DNA from 4 places in the Streptomyces asiaticus genome. Region 2 is predicted to be linked to each of the others. Evidence: riboswitches for the same ligand, from Rfam matches in the RefSeq annotation. Region 2 holds a riboswitch; each other region holds the start of a gene.
The links. A riboswitch is a leader RNA that binds a small molecule or an ion and turns the genes downstream of it on or off. The one in region 2 is predicted to bind cobalamin.

Region 1 (4,007 bases), on a different contig from region 2:
CCGACAGCAGCGGGGACGAAGGGCCCAGGCTGCTGCCCGGAGACGAGGAGGTCGCCGCCGCCACCGGACGCGACACGGTGGTGCTCGAGGCCGTCTCCGCCCTCGGCGCGCCGCTGCCGCCACAGCGGCTCGGCAGTCGCAGACTGCCGCTCGCCTCACTCTTCTCCCGCCGGCTGCGCTGGTCCGTCGCCGGAATGGCCATCGCCGTGCTCGTCCTCACCATCACCTCCTGGCAGCTCACCGGAGCCGGACTGCTCCACGCGGCCTACCTCACGGTGCTGGACGTGCTGGCGATCGACGATCCGGCGCTCGACGAGCCGACCGGACGCAAGGTCCTCCAACTGCTGTCCGGGCTGACCGGACTGCTCCTGCTGCCCGTTCTGGTGGCCGCCGCGCTGGAAGCGCTGGGCACCTTCCGCACCGCGTCCGCGCTGCGCCGCCCTCCACGCGGCCTGTCCGGCCATGTCGTGCTGCTCGGACTCGGCAAGGTCGGCACCCGGGTCCTGGCCAGGCTCCGGGAGATGGACATCCCCGTGGTGTGCGTGGAGGAGGACCCCGGGGCGCGCGGCATCCCGCTGGCCCGCAGGCTCGGGGTGCCGACGGTCCTCGGCGATGTCACCCAGGAAGGCGTCCTGGAGGCCGCCAAAATCCAGCGGGCCCACGCCCTGCTCGCACTGACCAGCGTCGACACCACCAACCTGGAGGCGACGCTGTACGCCCGCTCGGTCAAGCCCCGGCTGCGGGTGGCTCTGCGCCTGTATGACGACCGCTTCGCCAACGCCGTCTACCGCACGCTGCGTGCGGCCCATCCGCGGGCCCTCACCCGCAGCCGCAGCGTCTCCAGCCTGGCGGCTCCGGCGTTCGCCGGGGCCATGATGGGACGTCAGGTCCTCGGTGCCATACCGGTCGAGCGCAGGGTGCTGCTCTTCGCCGCCCTGCATGTCGCCGGGCATCCGCGACTGGAGGGGCGTACCGTCGCCGAGGCGTTCGTACCGGGCGCCTGGCGGGTCATCGCGCTGGACGCGGCCGAGCCCGCGGACCGGCAACGCGACCTCGGGGCTGCGCCCCCTTACGACGGTGTCGTCCAGCAGGCGCCCGCCCTGGTGTGGGACCTGCACCCCGGCTATGCCCTGCGGCCCCAGGACCGCGTGGTGCTGGCGGCCACCCGCCAGGGCCTGGGTGAGATCCTGGCGGGGGCGCCGGTCCGCCGGAACTGACGCCGGGCCGCCCGTCGCCCCGCCGGGGCTGGGGCCGCGTGGTGTGGCGCTGTCCGGGATGCGATGATGCCGGGCGACAAGGGCGACGGCGGAACGAGGAAGCCGGTGTGAATCCGACGCGGTACCGCCACTGTGATCGGCGAGCGGATCCCGAACAGGCCACTGCCCACGTATGCGGGTGGGAAGGCCGGGACGAGCATCGACCCGAGAGCCAGGAGACTCACGCGGTCGCCTCCTCGATCGACACCGGGGCGGACTTCCCCGGAGGAGGGGTGATGCGGCGTGCCCGTGAGGCCGACCGACCCGCTGCCGTGCCGGGTGACCGTGTGCCGGGACTGCTGCTGCGGCAGTCCCAAGGTGACCGGCGTCGACCATGCCGCGCAGATCACGCGGCTCGGTGAGGAGGCGCCCGTACGCGTCTCCGAGTGTCTGGACGTCTGCGACCAGGCCAATGTGATCGTGGTACAGCCGTCGGCCGCCGGACGGGCCGCCGGGGGCAGGCCGGTGTGGCTCGGCCTGGTCAACGACCCGGACGCGACGGAGGACATCGTGGCCTGGGTCCGGGCGGGTGGCCCCGGGGTGGCACCGCTGCCCGACATCCTCGATCTGTACGCGTTCTCGCCGCGGGGGAGTGCCTCGGCCGAGCCGTCACCGGGCGGTAGCTGAGCACCCGAAGTCGCCTGGGGGCAAGGGAGTTGCTCGTACGAGCAGAACTCTGGCGGCCTCTCACCCTGTGGGCTACCGTCGGTAACACCTTGCCGGCCGGTAACACGATTCCGTCGCGGCACCCCCCTCCGTATCTCCCGCACCCTCCGAACCCCCTTCCGGAAGGCAGCTCATGGAGAACTCCACAGAGAATTCCGCGTCGCCCGCCGGGATCGGCGGGATCAGCCGCCGTCGCGCCCTGACGGCGGCGGGTGGTGTGCTCGCCGGCGCCGCGCTCGCCCAGACGGCGGTTCCGGCCTTCGCCGCCTCCGGCCCGTCCTCGGACGCGGACGCCATCGTGGTCGGCCACGGGCTCGCCGGGCTGGTGGCCACGGCGGAGCTGACGGCCGCGGGACGCAAGGTGCTCCTCCTCGACCAGGAGCCCGAGAGCAACCTCGGCGGCCAGGCGTTCTGGTCCTTCGGCGGCCTGTTCTTCGTGGACTCCGAGGAGCAGCGGCTGATGGGGATCAAGGACTCCCCCGAACTGGCCTGGCAGGACTGGCTCGGCACGGCCGGCTTCGACCGCGGTGTCAGCGACCCCGGCGGCCAGGACTACTGGGCCCACAAGTGGGCCGAGGCGTACGTGGATTTCGCCTCCGGGGAGAAGCGGTCCTGGCTGCACGGGCTCGGTGTGCAATGGTTCCCGATCGTCGGCTGGGCCGAACGCGGCGGCGGTCTCGCGGACGGCCACGGCAACTCGGTGCCGCGTTTCCACGTCACCTGGGGCACCGGTCCGGCCGTGGTCGAGCCGTTCGAGAAGAAGGTGCGGGCCGCCGCGAAGGACGGCCGGGTGACGTTCACGTTCCGGCACCGGGTGGACGAGCTGATCGTCACCGATGGCGCCGTCACCGGGGTGAGGGGCTCGATCCTGGAACCGAGCGACGCCGCCCGCGGCAAGCAGACCTCGCGCACCGTGGTGGGCGACTTCGAGCTCAGCGCCCCGGTGGTGATCGTCACCTCCGGCGGTATCGGCGCCAACCACGACCTCGTACGCCGGAACTGGCCCGACCGGCTCGGCTCACCGCCGAAGTTCATGGTCACCGGCGTCCCCGCGTATGTGGACGGCCGCATGCTGGCGATCACCGAGAAGGCGGGCGGACGGATCGTCAACCCCGACCGGATGTGGCACTACACCGAGGGCCTCAGGAACTACGCCCCGATCTGGCCGGGCCATGGCATCCGTATCCTGCCGGGCCCGTCGTCGATGTGGTTCGACGCGGAGGGCAGGCGCTTCTCCAGCCCCGACATCCCGGGCTACGACACCCTGCACACCCTCGGATCGATCACCGCCACCGGTCATGACTACTCGTGGTTCATCACCACCCAGAAGATCATGGCCAAGGAGTTCGCGCTCTCGGGCTCGGAGCAGAACCCGGACCTGACCAACAAGGACATCCTGCAACTCCTCTCCCGCATCTGGCAGACCCCCGAGCCGATCCAGCGGTTCCGGGACAAGGGCGAGGACTTCGTGGTCGCCACCTCCCTGCCCCAACTGGTCGCGGGCATGAACAAGTTGACCGGTGACAACCTGATCGACCTGGCGGACCTCAAGCGGCAGATCGAGGCCCGCGACCGCGAGATCGAGAATCCGTACACCAAGGACGTCCAGGTCATGGGCATCCGCAACGCGCTCGCCTACCCCGGGGACGCCCTCAGCCGCACCGCCTCCGCGCACCGGATCCTGGACTCGGCCGCCGGGCCGCTGATCGCCGTGCGCCTCAACATCCTCACCCGCAAGACCCTCGGCGGCCTCCAGACCGATCTCTCCGGCCGCGTCCTGGACGCCTCCGGCCGGCCGATCAGCGGCCTGTACGCGGCGGGCGAGGTGGCGGGCTTCGGCGGGGGAGGAGTACACGGCTACCGCTCCCTGGAGGGCACCTTCCTCGGCGGCTGCCTCTTCTCGGGCCGCACGGCGGGCCGCGCGGCGGCGTCCGCGACGGCGACCTGAACCCCGTCGGCGGGAACGGGCCCGTGGGAGACTCGTCCCGCACTCCGTGGCGAGGGAGGACACGTTGGGCGGGGACGATCCGCACATCCATGTCGAGTCGAAGGTCGTCCGTGGCGTGGCCGCCGTCCGCGAGATGA
Region 2 (4,007 bases):
TTCGGCACCAGTGAGGACACCGCGGTCAGCCGGATGTCGGTCAGCACCGCCTGATGGGTCCCCGCCCGCCCGGGAAACGGCAGCTCCAGCAGTTTCCGCACCGTGCTGTGGCCGCCGTCGCACGCCACCAGATAGCGCGCCCGCACCTCCAGGCCGTCCGCCGTCACGACCACGCCGTCCTCGTCCGACTCGACCTTCGTGACGGCGGCGCCCCGCAGAACCCGGGCGCCCGCGGCGGTCACCCGCTCCTCGAGCACCTCCTCGATCTTCCACTGAGGGATGCCGATCACGCTGTTGTGCCTGGTCCGCCACGGGGTGCAGTCCAAGGGCACGGGCAGCAGCGCGAAGTTCCCGCCCACCGGGGCACGCTGGATGGCCCGCCGCAGCATGGGCTCCAACAGCCCGCGCGACTCCAGCAGTTCGGCCGTACGGGGCTGGATCGCGCCGCCCTTCACCTGCTCGATGCGCTGGTCCAGCTTCTCCAGCACCAGGGTCTCGACCCCGGCCAGCGCCAGCTCGTACGCCAGCATCAGCCCGGTCGGGCCGGCGCCCGCGATGACGACGTCGGCCGCGCTCGCCGTCTTCTCCGTCTTCGCCGTCTTCTCCGTGGACACGGTCACTCCTCCTCGATTTCTCGCCTCGGGCTATATGTATACCAGGTGCAGAAATCTCCTGAGGGCAAGTGCTCTGCTACGGTGGTCGTCGTGGACGGCAAGCCAGGGCTACGGGAGCGGAAGAAGCAGCGGACCCACGCGGCGATCTCCGAGGCGGCGATCACGCTCTTCCTCGAACACGGCTTCAACCAGGTCTCGGTGGCCCAGGTGGCCGAGGCGGCCGAGGTGTCCAAGCGCACGCTCTTCGCCTACTTCCCGGCGAAGGAAGACCTCGTGGTGCACCGCCTCGCCGACCACGAGGCCGAAAGCGCCCGCGTCGTACGGGCCCGCCCACCCCGCACCGCCCCGCTGACCGCACTGCGCGAGCACTTCCTCAAGGGCCTGCGCGAACGGGACCCGATCACCGGGCTCAACGACCATCCCCAGATCCTCAAGCTCACCCGGATGATCCTCGACACACCCTCGCTGGTGGCCCGGATGGAGCGGTTCAAGGCCGGTGCCGAACGCGAGCTCGCGCGGGCGCTGCGGGAGACGGCGGAGACCCCGGAGCTCACCGCGCGGCTGGCCGCCGTCCAAATCGTCGCCGTCCAGTGGTCACTGGCACAGGACAACACCCGACGCGTGACGTACGGGGAACCGGCCGACGAGCGCTACACGGGTGCGGTGGCCGACGCGGAGCACGCGTTCGCGCTGCTGGAGAACGGACTGCGGCACCTGCCCCCGCGGAAGTGACTCCAGGCGCGGCAGGGTGACCGGCCAGAGCGCGACGTCTGGACCGGACGTGCCCGCCCAACGCGAGAGGGCCCCCGGAAACCGCTCCGCGGGCCCTCGTGCGTCTCGGTGTGGTCAGTTCGGGGCGGCCGCCATCGCCCGGCTCTCCTCGGCCTTCGCGGGCTTGGGGTTCAGCAGCCGCTCGGCGAGTTCGCCGAAGAGGAGGCCGAAGCCACCCCACAGGATCACCTGCATGGCGAGGGCGGACAGCCGGAACCGCCACAGGACGGTGGCCGGGAAGTCCGCCGGGACCTCGTTGACGACGGGCAGGAAGGCGAACGCCGGCCCGATGACGACGGCGAAGGCGGCCACCGCGGCGACGGTGGCGTACCAGGTGCCCAGCCTCGGGGCGAGCCGCTTGCCCAGGATGGTGGCCGCGATCGCGAGGAGCACGCTGAGCACCATCATCAGGAAGTACAGCGTCGTCCGCTTGCCGATGGTGTCGCCGTTGCCGACGGCGGGCGGGTTGGCCGGGTACTTCAGGAACGGCACGACGTAGACCGCGAGCAGCGCGCAGCCGGACAGCAGCAGCGCGGTGGCCCGCGGGCCGAAGCGGCCGACGCGGCCGAGGGCGACGCAGTAGGCGAGGGCGGCGATACCGCCGAACGCGATCCCGTAGATCAGCACACCGGTGGCCAGACCGGCGGTGGACTGAAGACTGCGGGAGACGATCTCGACCTCGTGCTCATGCGCGGGGGCGTGGGCCTCCTCGAAGCCGATCGCGCGGTCGACGTTCGGCTCACCGAGGAAATAGGCGGCGATCAGGGCGAGCACACCGGCACCAAGACCGGCGAGCATGCCCCGCACCAACAGGTTTCTCACTGTTGCGGAGTTCATGGGGGTGCGGCGTCCCTCGCCTCCTCAGTGGCAGGGGAAGCCGAGCAGATGGCGGGCGTCATGCACCCACTCATGGACACCCGAGCCGGAGACGACCGCGGTCGCGCCCTGCTCGGCGCCGACGAAGTACAGCAGGATCAGCATCAGGATGCCGAAGAAGACGGCCCAGGGAGCTATCGCCTTCAGCGGCAGCGTGGCGGGCAGTTCGGGGGTGGTGGCTGTCGGCTGCGCGACATGCTGCGCCATGGCAGTGGCCTCCTACGGGAGTTCGCGTCCCATCTCGGTGGTGCACAGGACGATGGCTGCGGGTCTGACTCACGGACGTCCCCTTCGGATACGTCCCGTTCACAGTGGCGCGACCGTGCCGGATTTCCACCGGCTTCCGTCAGACCATCGTCGATATCGCACCGACGGTACCGCGTGTCGGATGCCTGGCCAAGACCGGCCACCTGGTGAGACGCCGACGGGACGCGCACAACCTCACTCGTCGCGGCCGTAATGGGGGCTGTTGGGCGGCAGGAAGTGACCGCGCAGACGGGCCAGCAGTTCGGAGGTCTCCAGCGCGCGCTCGCCCAACTGGGAGGCCACGGCCAGGGCCAGGGCGTCGACGACGGCCAGTGAGCCGAGGGTCTCGCGGGTGGCGCCGGAGGCGGAGAGGGTGGCCAGGAGGGTGACGGCCACGCGGTCGCCGAGCGCCGGGCCGAGGGCGTCAGTGATCAGGACGACGGGGGCGCCCACCTCCTCGGCGTGGTCGATGATGACCTCGATCTCCTTGAAGAGCCGGGCCGGGGCGAAGATCACCACGACGTCGTCCGCCGAGAGCGGCACCAGCGCGTCCGGCAGTCTGAAACCCATGTCCGCCGTGTGACGGGCCTTGAGCCCCAGCCGGTTGAGCCTCAGCGCGAGGTACTCGGCGATGATGCCGGACGGGCCGGCGCCGAAGATCATGACCTCCTCGGCGGGCAGCAGCCGCTCCACGGCCGCGGCGAAGGCGTCGGCGCGCAGGCTGCGCCGGGTCTCGTGGATGCGGCCCCGGCCGGGGCGGTCGAGCGACCCCGGTGGCCGGGCGGCGCCCGCTGCGCCGTGCTGCTGAGCTTCGACGTGGACGGCCCGGCGCTGCTGGCCAACCTCGGCCACGCCCCCGACATCTGGCGCTCCCCGCGGCTGTTCTCGCTCGGCGCGTACGGCCCGCACCGGGGCACCCCCCGGATCCTGGACCTGCTGGCGGACTTCCGGATCCCCGCCACCTTCTTCGTCCCCGGCTGGACCGCCGAGAGCTGGCCCGACCTGCTGCGGACCATCGCGGACCGCGGCCATGAGCTGGGCCACCACGGCTATCTGCACGAGCTGTACTACTCCAGGACCATCGCCGAGCAGCGCGCGCTGATCGAGCGCAGCCAGGAGATCTTCCAACGGGTGGCCGGCACCACGGCCATGGGATTCCGCACGCCCTCCGGTGACTTCGGCGCCGACAGCCCCCAGCTGCTGTGCGATCTCGGCTTCTCCTACTCCAGCTCCATGCGCGGCGACGACCGCCCGTACCGCTGGCGGATCGACGGACGCGACACCGACCTCATCGAGATCCCCGCGCAGGGGGAGCTGGACGACTTCCCCCAGTTCGCCTACAACGACATCCCGGCGGAGCCGCGCAGCCAGGACCGGATGGCCGGCACCGAGCTCACCCTCGACAACTGGCGGCGGGAGTTCGACGGCTACTACCGCTACGGGCTCTGCTACGTCGTGATGATGCACCCGGAAGTCATGGGCAAGCCGAGCCGGGTGCCG
Region 3 (4,007 bases), 1.1 Mb from region 2:
AAGACGATGGGCGTGATCACCCTGGCGCTGGTCACCGGGAACGTGGTGGCGCCCGACTCCGACCCGCCGCTGTGGGTCATCGTCTCGGCGGGCCTGGCCATCGCGCTCGGCACCTACCTGGGCGGCTGGCGCATCATCCGCACCATGGGCAAGGGCATCACCGACATCCAGCCGCCGCAGGGCTTCGCCGCCCAGACCGGCGCCGCGACCGTCATCCTCGCCTCCTCCCACATCGGCTTCGCGCTGTCCACCACCCAGGTCTGCTCCGGTGCCGTCATGGGCGCGGGTGTCGGCCGTAAGGGCGCCGTGGTGCGCTGGTCGACCGCGGGCCGCATGGTGATCGCCTGGGTGCTGACCCTGCCGGCCGCCGGTCTGGTGGCGGGCGCCGCCGCGCTCCTCGCCGACCAGGGGAACGCGGGAATCACGGCGGTGGCCGTGCTCGCCGTCCTGGCCTGCGGGGCGATCTGGATGCTGTCGCGCCGCAAGCCCGTGGACCACACCAACGTCAACGAGGTCGGCACCCAGGAGCCGGTGGGCGCCGTCACGGCCGCCCTGCGGTCCGTGGCCCCGCCGCCCGCCGGTGCGGCGAGCGCCGCCCCCGAGGACGACACCTCGGAGCACACACCCGAGCAGACCCCCACCCCCGCCGCCGCGAGCAGCACCACCCGCTAAGGAGCCAGGAAACATGAGCATCGACTGGGCTGCACTCGGCCAGGTCTTCGGCATCAGCCTCGCGGTCACCGTCGGCATGGTGGGCGTCTTCACCCTGGGCATCGTCGGCACCTCCCGTAAGGCGGCGCCGGAGCGGGGCGGCACGGCCGCCGCCGTGCCCGGGGGCGCGGTGGGCGCCTCCTCGCTCGCGCGCACCGGCGCGTACGCCTGCTTTGCGGTGTGCGCCGCGGTCGTGGCGTACGGCATCTATCTGATCGTCGCCTGAGGACCCCGCTTCCCCGAACGACCACCGGCCGCCGGATGGTGGCGCTGACCAGCGCCGACCGTCCGGCGGCCGTCCTGTGAGGGGCGGTTGGCTGTGGGGCTCGGCACACTCGGGCGTCATGGGTCATATGCGAGTTGACGGCCATTCGCGGCCCATGGTGGACTTCCCGAGCCAAACGGCGGCAGGAGAGGAAGCCGGTGAGAATCCGGCGCGGTCCCGCCACTGTCACCGGGGAGCACCCTCCCATCGCCTGTATGGGGTCACGGCTCGTCCGTACGGTTCGTCGCGTACGCGGGGCTGGAAGACCGGGAGGGCCGCGGATCCGGGAGCCAGGAGACTCTCACCGCCGGTCACGTCGAACCAGGGCGCGGACCCTGAGTGAGGACATACCGCCATGCCCGGCATCGCCACGCCGCCAGCCCTCCCTGTCCGCTTCGGCTCTTCCGGCCCATCCGGCCCGTCTGGTTCCGTATCGCCGCGCCGAGGCGTGACGGCGGCCTGACGGATGCCTGCCGACCACGCCTCGTTCGCGTGTGGCGCGGCCCTCGGCTTCCTCGGCGACCTCGCCACGGGTGATCCGCGCCGCGGCCATCCGGTGGCCGCGTTCGGGCGCGCCGCCGCGGCCGCCGAGCGCCGGCTGTGGCGCGACCACCGGGGCTACGGGGCCCTGCACACCGCGTTGTGCGCGGGCGGCGCGGCCGCCGGTGCCGCGCTGCTGACCCGCGCCGTACGGGGCCTTGGCAGCCGCCGTGGCGCGGAGGTCGCGCTGACCGCCGCCGCCACCTGGGCCGTGCTGGGCGGCACGAGCCTGGGCCGTGAGGCACGGGCCGTCGGCGGGGCGCTGGCCGCCGGGGACCTCGAGGTCGCCCGGGAGCGGCTGCCGCATCTGTGCGGCCGCGATCCGCAGGCGCTGGACGGGCCGCAGATCGCCCGCGCGGTGGTCGAATCGGTGGCCGAGAACACCTCCGACGCCGTCGTGGGCGCGCTGGTGTGGGGCGCCGTGGGCGGTGTGCCGGGGCTCATAGGATTCCGTGCCGTCAACACCCTGGACGCCATGGTGGGCCACAAGTCGCCGCGCTACCGGCGGTTCGGCTGGGCGGCGGCCCGGCTGGACGATGTGGCCGGCTGGCCCGGTGCGCGCCTTACGGCGGCCCTGGCGACGCTCGCGGGCCCCGATCCGCGCGGTGCGTGGCGCGCCTGGCGGCGCGACGGCGGACGCCATCCGAGCCCCAACGCGGGCCCCGTGGAGGCGTCCTTCGCGGGCGCGCTCGCCGTCCGGCTGGGCGGCACCCTCGCGTACGGCGGCCGGGTCGAGCACCGACCGGTGCTCAACTCCGGCGGGCGGCCGGTGGAGTCGGCCGACATCGAGCGGGCGATACGGCTGTCGCGGCGCGTCGGCGTGCTGGCGCTCGGAGTGTCCATGGCGGCCCGGCCGGTCCTGAGGGCGTTGACGGGACGGCCCCGGGCCTTGGGAAGGGGCGGCGGATGAGCGGGATACGCGCTAAGGACGGCACGGAGGGTTCCGGGGCACGCGGCGGGGGGCTGCTCGTCGCGGGCACGACCTCCGACGCGGGCAAGAGCGTGGTGACGGCCGGGATCTGCCGGTGGCTCGCCCGTAAGGGCGTCAGCGTGGCGCCCTTCAAGGCGCAGAACATGTCGCTCAACTCCTTCGTCACCCGGGAGGGGGCGGAGATCGGGCGGGCGCAGGCCATGCAGGCGGCCGCCGCGCGCGTCGAGCCCAGTGCGCTGATGAACCCGGTCCTGCTGAAGCCGGGCAGTGACCGCAGCAGTCAAGTGGTGCTGCTGGGCAAGCCGGTGGGCGAGCTGAGCGCGCGCGGGTACTTCGGCGGGCCCGGGGCCCCCTCGCCCGGCGAGAGGGTCTCCACGGGGCGGGAGGCGCTGCTGGGGACCGTCACGGAGTGCCTGGAGGAGCTGCGGCGCACCCATGACGCGGTGATCTGCGAGGGCGCGGGCAGCCCCGCCGAGATCAATCTGCGCCGCACCGACATCGTCAACATGGGTCTTGCGCGCGCCGCAGGGCTTCCGGTCGTGGTGGTCGGGGACATCGACCGCGGTGGTGTCTTCGCGTCCTTCTTCGGCACGACCGCGCTGCTGTCGGCCGCCGACCAACGGCATGTGGCCGCCTACCTGGTGAACAAGTTCCGCGGCGATGTGAGCCTTCTGGAGCCCGGCCTCGAGATGCTGCGCGACCTCACCGGGCGCCCGACCGTCGGGGTGCTCCCGTTCGCCCACGGGCTGGGCATCGACGAGGAGGACGGGCTGCGGGTGTCGCTGCGCGGCGCGGTGCGGGAGAGCGTCGTGGCGCCCCCTTACGGCGCGGACGTCCTGCGGATCGCGGTGGCCGCCGTACCGCTGATGTCCAACTTCACGGACGTGGACGCGCTGGCGGCAGAGCCGGGCGTGATCGTGCGGTTCGTGGACCGGCCCGAGGAGCTGGCCGACGCCGACCTGGTGGTGCTGCCGGGTACCAGGGGCACCGTAAGGGCGCTGGAGTGGCTGCGTGAGCGCGGGCTGGCCGACGCGATCGCCCGGCGGGCCGCCGAGGGCCGTCCGGTACTGGGCGTCTGCGGCGGCTTCCAGGCGCTCGGGGAGCGCATCGAGGACGAGGTCGAGTCGAAGGCCGGGACGGTCGCCGGGCTCGGACTGCTGCCGGTGCGGGTGCGGTTCGCGGCCGAGAAGACTCTGGCCCGGCCGGTGGGCGAGGCGCTCGGCGAGCGGGTGGAGGGCTACGAGATCCACCACGGGGTCGCCGAGCTGCTGGACGGAGCCGAGGAGCCCTTCCTGGACGGCTGCCGGGTGGGCTCGGTGTGGGGCACGCACTGGCACGGCTCGCTGGAGAGCGACGGCTTCCGGCGGGCGTTTCTGCGGCGGGTGGCCGCCGCGGCGGGCCGGGCGTTCGTCCCCGCGCCGGACACCCGCTTCGGCGAGCTGCGCGAGGAGCAGCTCGACCGCCTCGGCGACCTGATCGAGGAGCACGCCGACACGGACGCGCTGCTGCGGCTCATCGAGGAGGGCGTCCCTGAGGGGCTGCCGTTCGTCCCTCCGGGGG
Region 4 (4,007 bases), 2.1 Mb from region 2:
GGTGGGCATTACTGGCAGGCCTCGCAGGACTCGGGGTTTTCCAGGGAGCAGGCGATCGCGTCGGCCTCGGCCGGGGCCTGCTGTACGGGGACGGTGGGGGTGGGGGTGGCGGCCGCGGCGCCGCCCCGGGCGCTCTGGGCGATCCGGGTGGCCGGACGCGAGCGCAGGTAGTACGTGGTCTTGATGCCGCGCTTCCAGGCGTAGGCGTACATCGAGCTGAGCTTGCCGATGGTCGGTGAGGCCATGAACAGGTTCAGCGACTGGCTCTGGTCCAGGTACGGCGTGCGGGCCGCCGCCATGTCGATCAGGGCGCGCTGCGGGATCTCCCACGCGGTGCGGTACAGCTCCCGTATGTCCGCGGGCACCCAGGAGAAGTCCTGGACCGAGCCATTGGACTCGCGCAGCGCCTCACGGGTCTGGGCGTCCCAGACGCCCAGCTTCTTGAGGTCGTCCACCAGATAGGAGTTGACCTGGAGGAACTCCCCGCTGAGCGTTTCGCGCTTGAAGAGGTTGGAGACCTGCGGCTCGATGCACTCGTAGACGCCCGCGATGGAGGCGATGGTCGCGGTCGGCGCGATCGCCAGCAGCAGCGAGTTCCGCATCCCGGACTTCGCCATCCGCGCGCGCAGCGCCTGCCAGCGCTCCGGCCAGGTGGCCACCGCGTCCGTGTAGTGGTCCGGGTGCAGCACACCGCGCGCGGTGCGGGTCTCGGCCCAGGCGGGGTGCGGGCCGTGGCGCTCGGCGAGCTCGCAGGACGCCTCGTACGCGGCGAGCATGATGCGCTCGGAGATCCGCGTGGAGAGCGCCGTGGCCTCGGACGAGTCGAACGGCAGCCGCAGCCGGAAGAAGACGTCCTGGAGCCCCATGAGGCCCAGACCCACCGGGCGCCAGCGGGAGTTGGAGGCCCCGGCCTCCTCCGTGGGGTAGAAGTTGATGTCCACCACGCGGTCGAGGAAGGTCACGGCGGTGTGGACGGTGGCGTCCAGGCGCTCCCAGTCCAGCTGCCCGTCCTCGCCCAGGTGCGCGGCGAGGTTGACCGATCCGAGATTGCACACGGCGGTCTCGCCGTCGTTCGTGACCTCCAGGATCTCGGTGCAGAGGTTGGAGGAGTGGACGACCCTGCCGGGCTCGGCGGTCTGGTTGGCGGTGCGGTTGGCGGCGTCCTTGAACGTCATCCAGCCGTTGCCGGTCTGCGCGAGGGTGCGCATCATCCGGGCGTACAGCTGGCGCGCCGGGACCTGCTTGACGGCCTTGCCCTCGGCCTCGGCCCTGCGGTACGCGGCGTCGAACTCCTCGCCCCACAGGTCCACCAGATCGGGCGCGTCGGCCGGGGAGAACAGCGACCAGTCGGCATCCGCCTCGACCCGCCGCATGAACTCGTCCGGGATCCAGTGGGCGATGTTGAGGTTGTGGGTGCGGCGGGCGTCCTCGCCCGTGTTGTCCCGCAGCTCCAGGAACTCCTCGAGGTCCGCGTGCCAGGTCTCCAGGTAGACACAGGCCGCGCCCTTGCGCCGGCCGCCCTGGTTGACGGCGGCAACCGAGGCGTCGAGCGTGCGCAGGAACGGCACGATGCCGTTGGAGTGCCCGTTGGTGCCCCGGATCAGCGAACCGCGGGCCCGGATGCGGGAGTAGGACAGGCCGATGCCGCCCGCGTGCTTCGACAGCCGCGCCACCTGGTGGTAGCGGTTGTAGATAGAGTCCAGCTCGTCCAGCGGGGAGTCCAGCAGATAGCAGGACGACATCTGCGGATGCCGGGTGCCGGAGTTGAACAGCGTGGGGGAGCTGGGCAGATACGACAGCGTGCTGGTCAGCCGGTAGAGCTCGGCCACATCGTCCAGCGCCCGCTCCGAGAGGTTCTCGGCGAGCCCGCAGGCCACGCGCAGCAGGAAGTGCTGCGGGGTCTCGATCACCTGACGGGTGATCGGGTGGCGCAGCAGATAGCGGCTGTAGAGGGTGCGCAGCCCGAAGTAGCCGAAGCGGTTGTCGGCGCCGTCGGCCAGCGCCCGCTCCACCAGCGCGTCCAGCCGCTCGGCGTGGGCGGCGGCGAACTCCGCGGTGGAGTCGGCGAGCAGGCCCTCGCGGTGGCCCACCCGGACGGAGGTGGAGAAGGAGACCGCGCCCTGCCCGGCCGCCTCCTCCGTGATGGTCAGCGCCAGCAGCCGCGCCGCGAGCCGTGAGTACTCCGGCTCCTCGGCGATCAGTCCGGCCGCCGCCTCGGTCGCGAGCCCGCGCAACTCCGCCTCGTCCGAGCCGGGATGACGGCCGCGCAGGGCGGCGGCCGCGACCTTGCCGGGGTCGGTGGCGGGCAGGTCGGCGGTGAGTCCGGTCAGAGTCCGTAGCAGGGCGGTCCCGGGCGCGTCGTCCGCTGCCTGAGAAGCCGCCTGCGCTGAAACCGGATCGGCGGGCGCGATGGTCACTGAGGTGCTCTCCTTCGCTCGGTCAGGGCCTGTCCGGATCACAACTCCGGACGGGCCTGAGGCCGCGAAGGGTGGTGCGACGGTCGCGTACGGGCATGCCGGTGCCGCACTCCTCGTACGCCAGACACACCACGCAGCGTCCATCGGCCCAACCCTCGAGGCCGGGGGACGTGTTCACAGGGCTGTCGGCAGGCGCTCGGACTTACGGGCACGCCGAATTGAGCGCACACGTACACCGTTGCGGGACAGTTCCGGATTCCCACCGGATTCCCCTGCGGCGACAGCGAGGACGAGCATACATCTTGTGTTGGCCGACGCACGTGCCCCCATATCTTGTGTCGGAGCTGCGGAGTTTCGCATGAATGTGCTAGTGCGTTCCGGCCCGGCGAGCCAGCGTCCTGGTCGGGCGGCGCCCAGGCGGGGCCTACTTGCCGGTCTCCTTCTCGTACGCCTTGATGACCTCGTCGGTCGGGCCGTCCATCAGCAGCTCGCCCTTCTCCAGCCACAGCACCCGGTCACAGGTGTCCCGGATGGACTTGTTGTTGTGGCTGACGAGGAAGACCGTGCCGGCCTCCTGACGGAGCTCCCGGATCCGGGCCTCGGAACGCTTCTGGAACTTCCTGTCACCCGTGGCCAGCGCCTCGTCGATCATCAGCACATCGTGGTCCTTGGCCGCGGCGATGGAGAACCGCAGCCGGGCCGCCATACCCGAGGAGTACGTACGCATCGGCAGGGTGATGAAATCACCCTTCTCATTGATACCCGAGAAGTCCACGATGCCCTGGTAACGCTCCCGGACCTGCTCACGCGACATCCCCATCGCCAGACCGCCCAGGATCACATTCCGCTCACCGGTCAGGTCGTTCATCAGCGCCGCGTTCACCCCCAGCAGCGACGGCTGACCATGGGTGTAGACCTTGCCGCGCTCGGTGGGCAGCAGCCCCGCCACCGCCTTCAGCAGGGTCGACTTCCCCGACCCATTGGACCCGATCAGACCGATCGACTCACCCTTGTACGCCACGAAGGTGACCCCGCGCACCGCGTGCACCTCACGCATGCCCGGCGCATTCTTGCGGCCCAGCAGGCGGCTGAGGGCGGCGGTGGCACTGCCCTTCCCCTTGGGGCCGCCGTTGACCCGGTAGACGATATGGACGTCGTCGGCGATGACGGTGGGCACCCGCGCCGGCGCGGAAGCCGCCCGAGCGGCCTGGTCGGCCCGCTCCGCCTGGGCACCTTTGTCGAGGGTCTGCTCAGCCACGGCCGTACTGCTCCTCTGCCTTCCAGAAGTACACGAATCCCCCGACACCGAAGAGCACCGCCCAGCCCAGGGCCAGCGCCCACACATGCGGCGGCAGGTTCGACGAGGGGTAATCGTTGATCAGGGCGTACCGCATCAGGTCCATGTAAACGGCCGCCGGATTCGCCAGCATGGCGTCGCTGATCCAGCCGCTCGCTCCCGCGTGTTCGAGGGTGCGGGCCAGCGGAAACATCACGCCCGAGGCATACATCCAGGTGCGCAGAATGAAGGGCAGCAGCTGCGCGAGGTCCGGTGTTTTGGCCCCGAGCCGCGCCACGATCAGCGACAGGCCG

Region 1: linked by a shared signal. The riboswitch ahead of KHP12_RS01360 ((2Fe-2S) ferredoxin domain-containing protein) and the one ahead of KHP12_RS42615 (CbtB domain-containing protein) in region 2 are both predicted to bind cobalamin.
Region 3: linked by a shared signal. The riboswitch ahead of KHP12_RS37605 (cobalamin biosynthesis protein) and the one ahead of KHP12_RS42615 (CbtB domain-containing protein) in region 2 are both predicted to bind cobalamin.
Region 4: linked by a shared signal. The riboswitch ahead of KHP12_RS33155 (ribonucleoside-diphosphate reductase subunit alpha) and the one ahead of KHP12_RS42615 (CbtB domain-containing protein) in region 2 are both predicted to bind cobalamin.

Annotation. Positions count from the first base shown of each region.
Region 1 is NZ_JAGSHX010000001.1:419,289-423,295, forward strand. It holds gene KHP12_RS01355 (NAD-binding protein) at 1-1,217, shown strand, start outside; cobalamin riboswitch at 1,267-1,459, shown strand; gene KHP12_RS01360 ((2Fe-2S) ferredoxin domain-containing protein) at 1,500-1,883, shown strand; gene KHP12_RS01365 (FAD-binding dehydrogenase) at 2,056-3,870, shown strand; gene KHP12_RS01370 (hypothetical protein) at 3,917-4,007, shown strand, end outside.
Region 2 is NZ_JAGSHX010000006.1:8,114,502-8,118,508, reverse strand. It holds gene KHP12_RS42630 (FAD-dependent monooxygenase) at 1-614, opposite strand, end outside; gene KHP12_RS42625 (TetR/AcrR family transcriptional regulator) at 696-1,346, shown strand; gene KHP12_RS42620 (CbtA family protein) at 1,461-2,222, opposite strand; gene KHP12_RS42615 (CbtB domain-containing protein) at 2,247-2,468, opposite strand; cobalamin riboswitch at 2,506-2,632, opposite strand; gene KHP12_RS42610 (MurR/RpiR family transcriptional regulator) at 2,703-3,359, opposite strand; gene KHP12_RS42605 (polysaccharide deacetylase family protein) at 3,324-4,007, shown strand, end outside.
Region 3 is NZ_JAGSHX010000006.1:6,975,891-6,979,897, reverse strand. It holds gene KHP12_RS37615 (inorganic phosphate transporter) at 1-672, shown strand, start outside; gene KHP12_RS37610 (hypothetical protein) at 686-937, shown strand; cobalamin riboswitch at 1,079-1,296, shown strand; gene KHP12_RS37605 (cobalamin biosynthesis protein) at 1,443-2,426, shown strand; gene KHP12_RS37600 (cobyric acid synthase) at 2,423-4,007, shown strand, end outside.
Region 4 is NZ_JAGSHX010000006.1:5,991,742-5,995,748, forward strand. It holds gene KHP12_RS33155 (ribonucleoside-diphosphate reductase subunit alpha) at 9-2,417, opposite strand; adenosylcobalamin (AdoCbl) riboswitch at 2,552-2,716, opposite strand; gene KHP12_RS33160 (ABC transporter ATP-binding protein) at 2,842-3,675, opposite strand; gene KHP12_RS33165 (ABC transporter permease) at 3,668-4,007, opposite strand, start outside.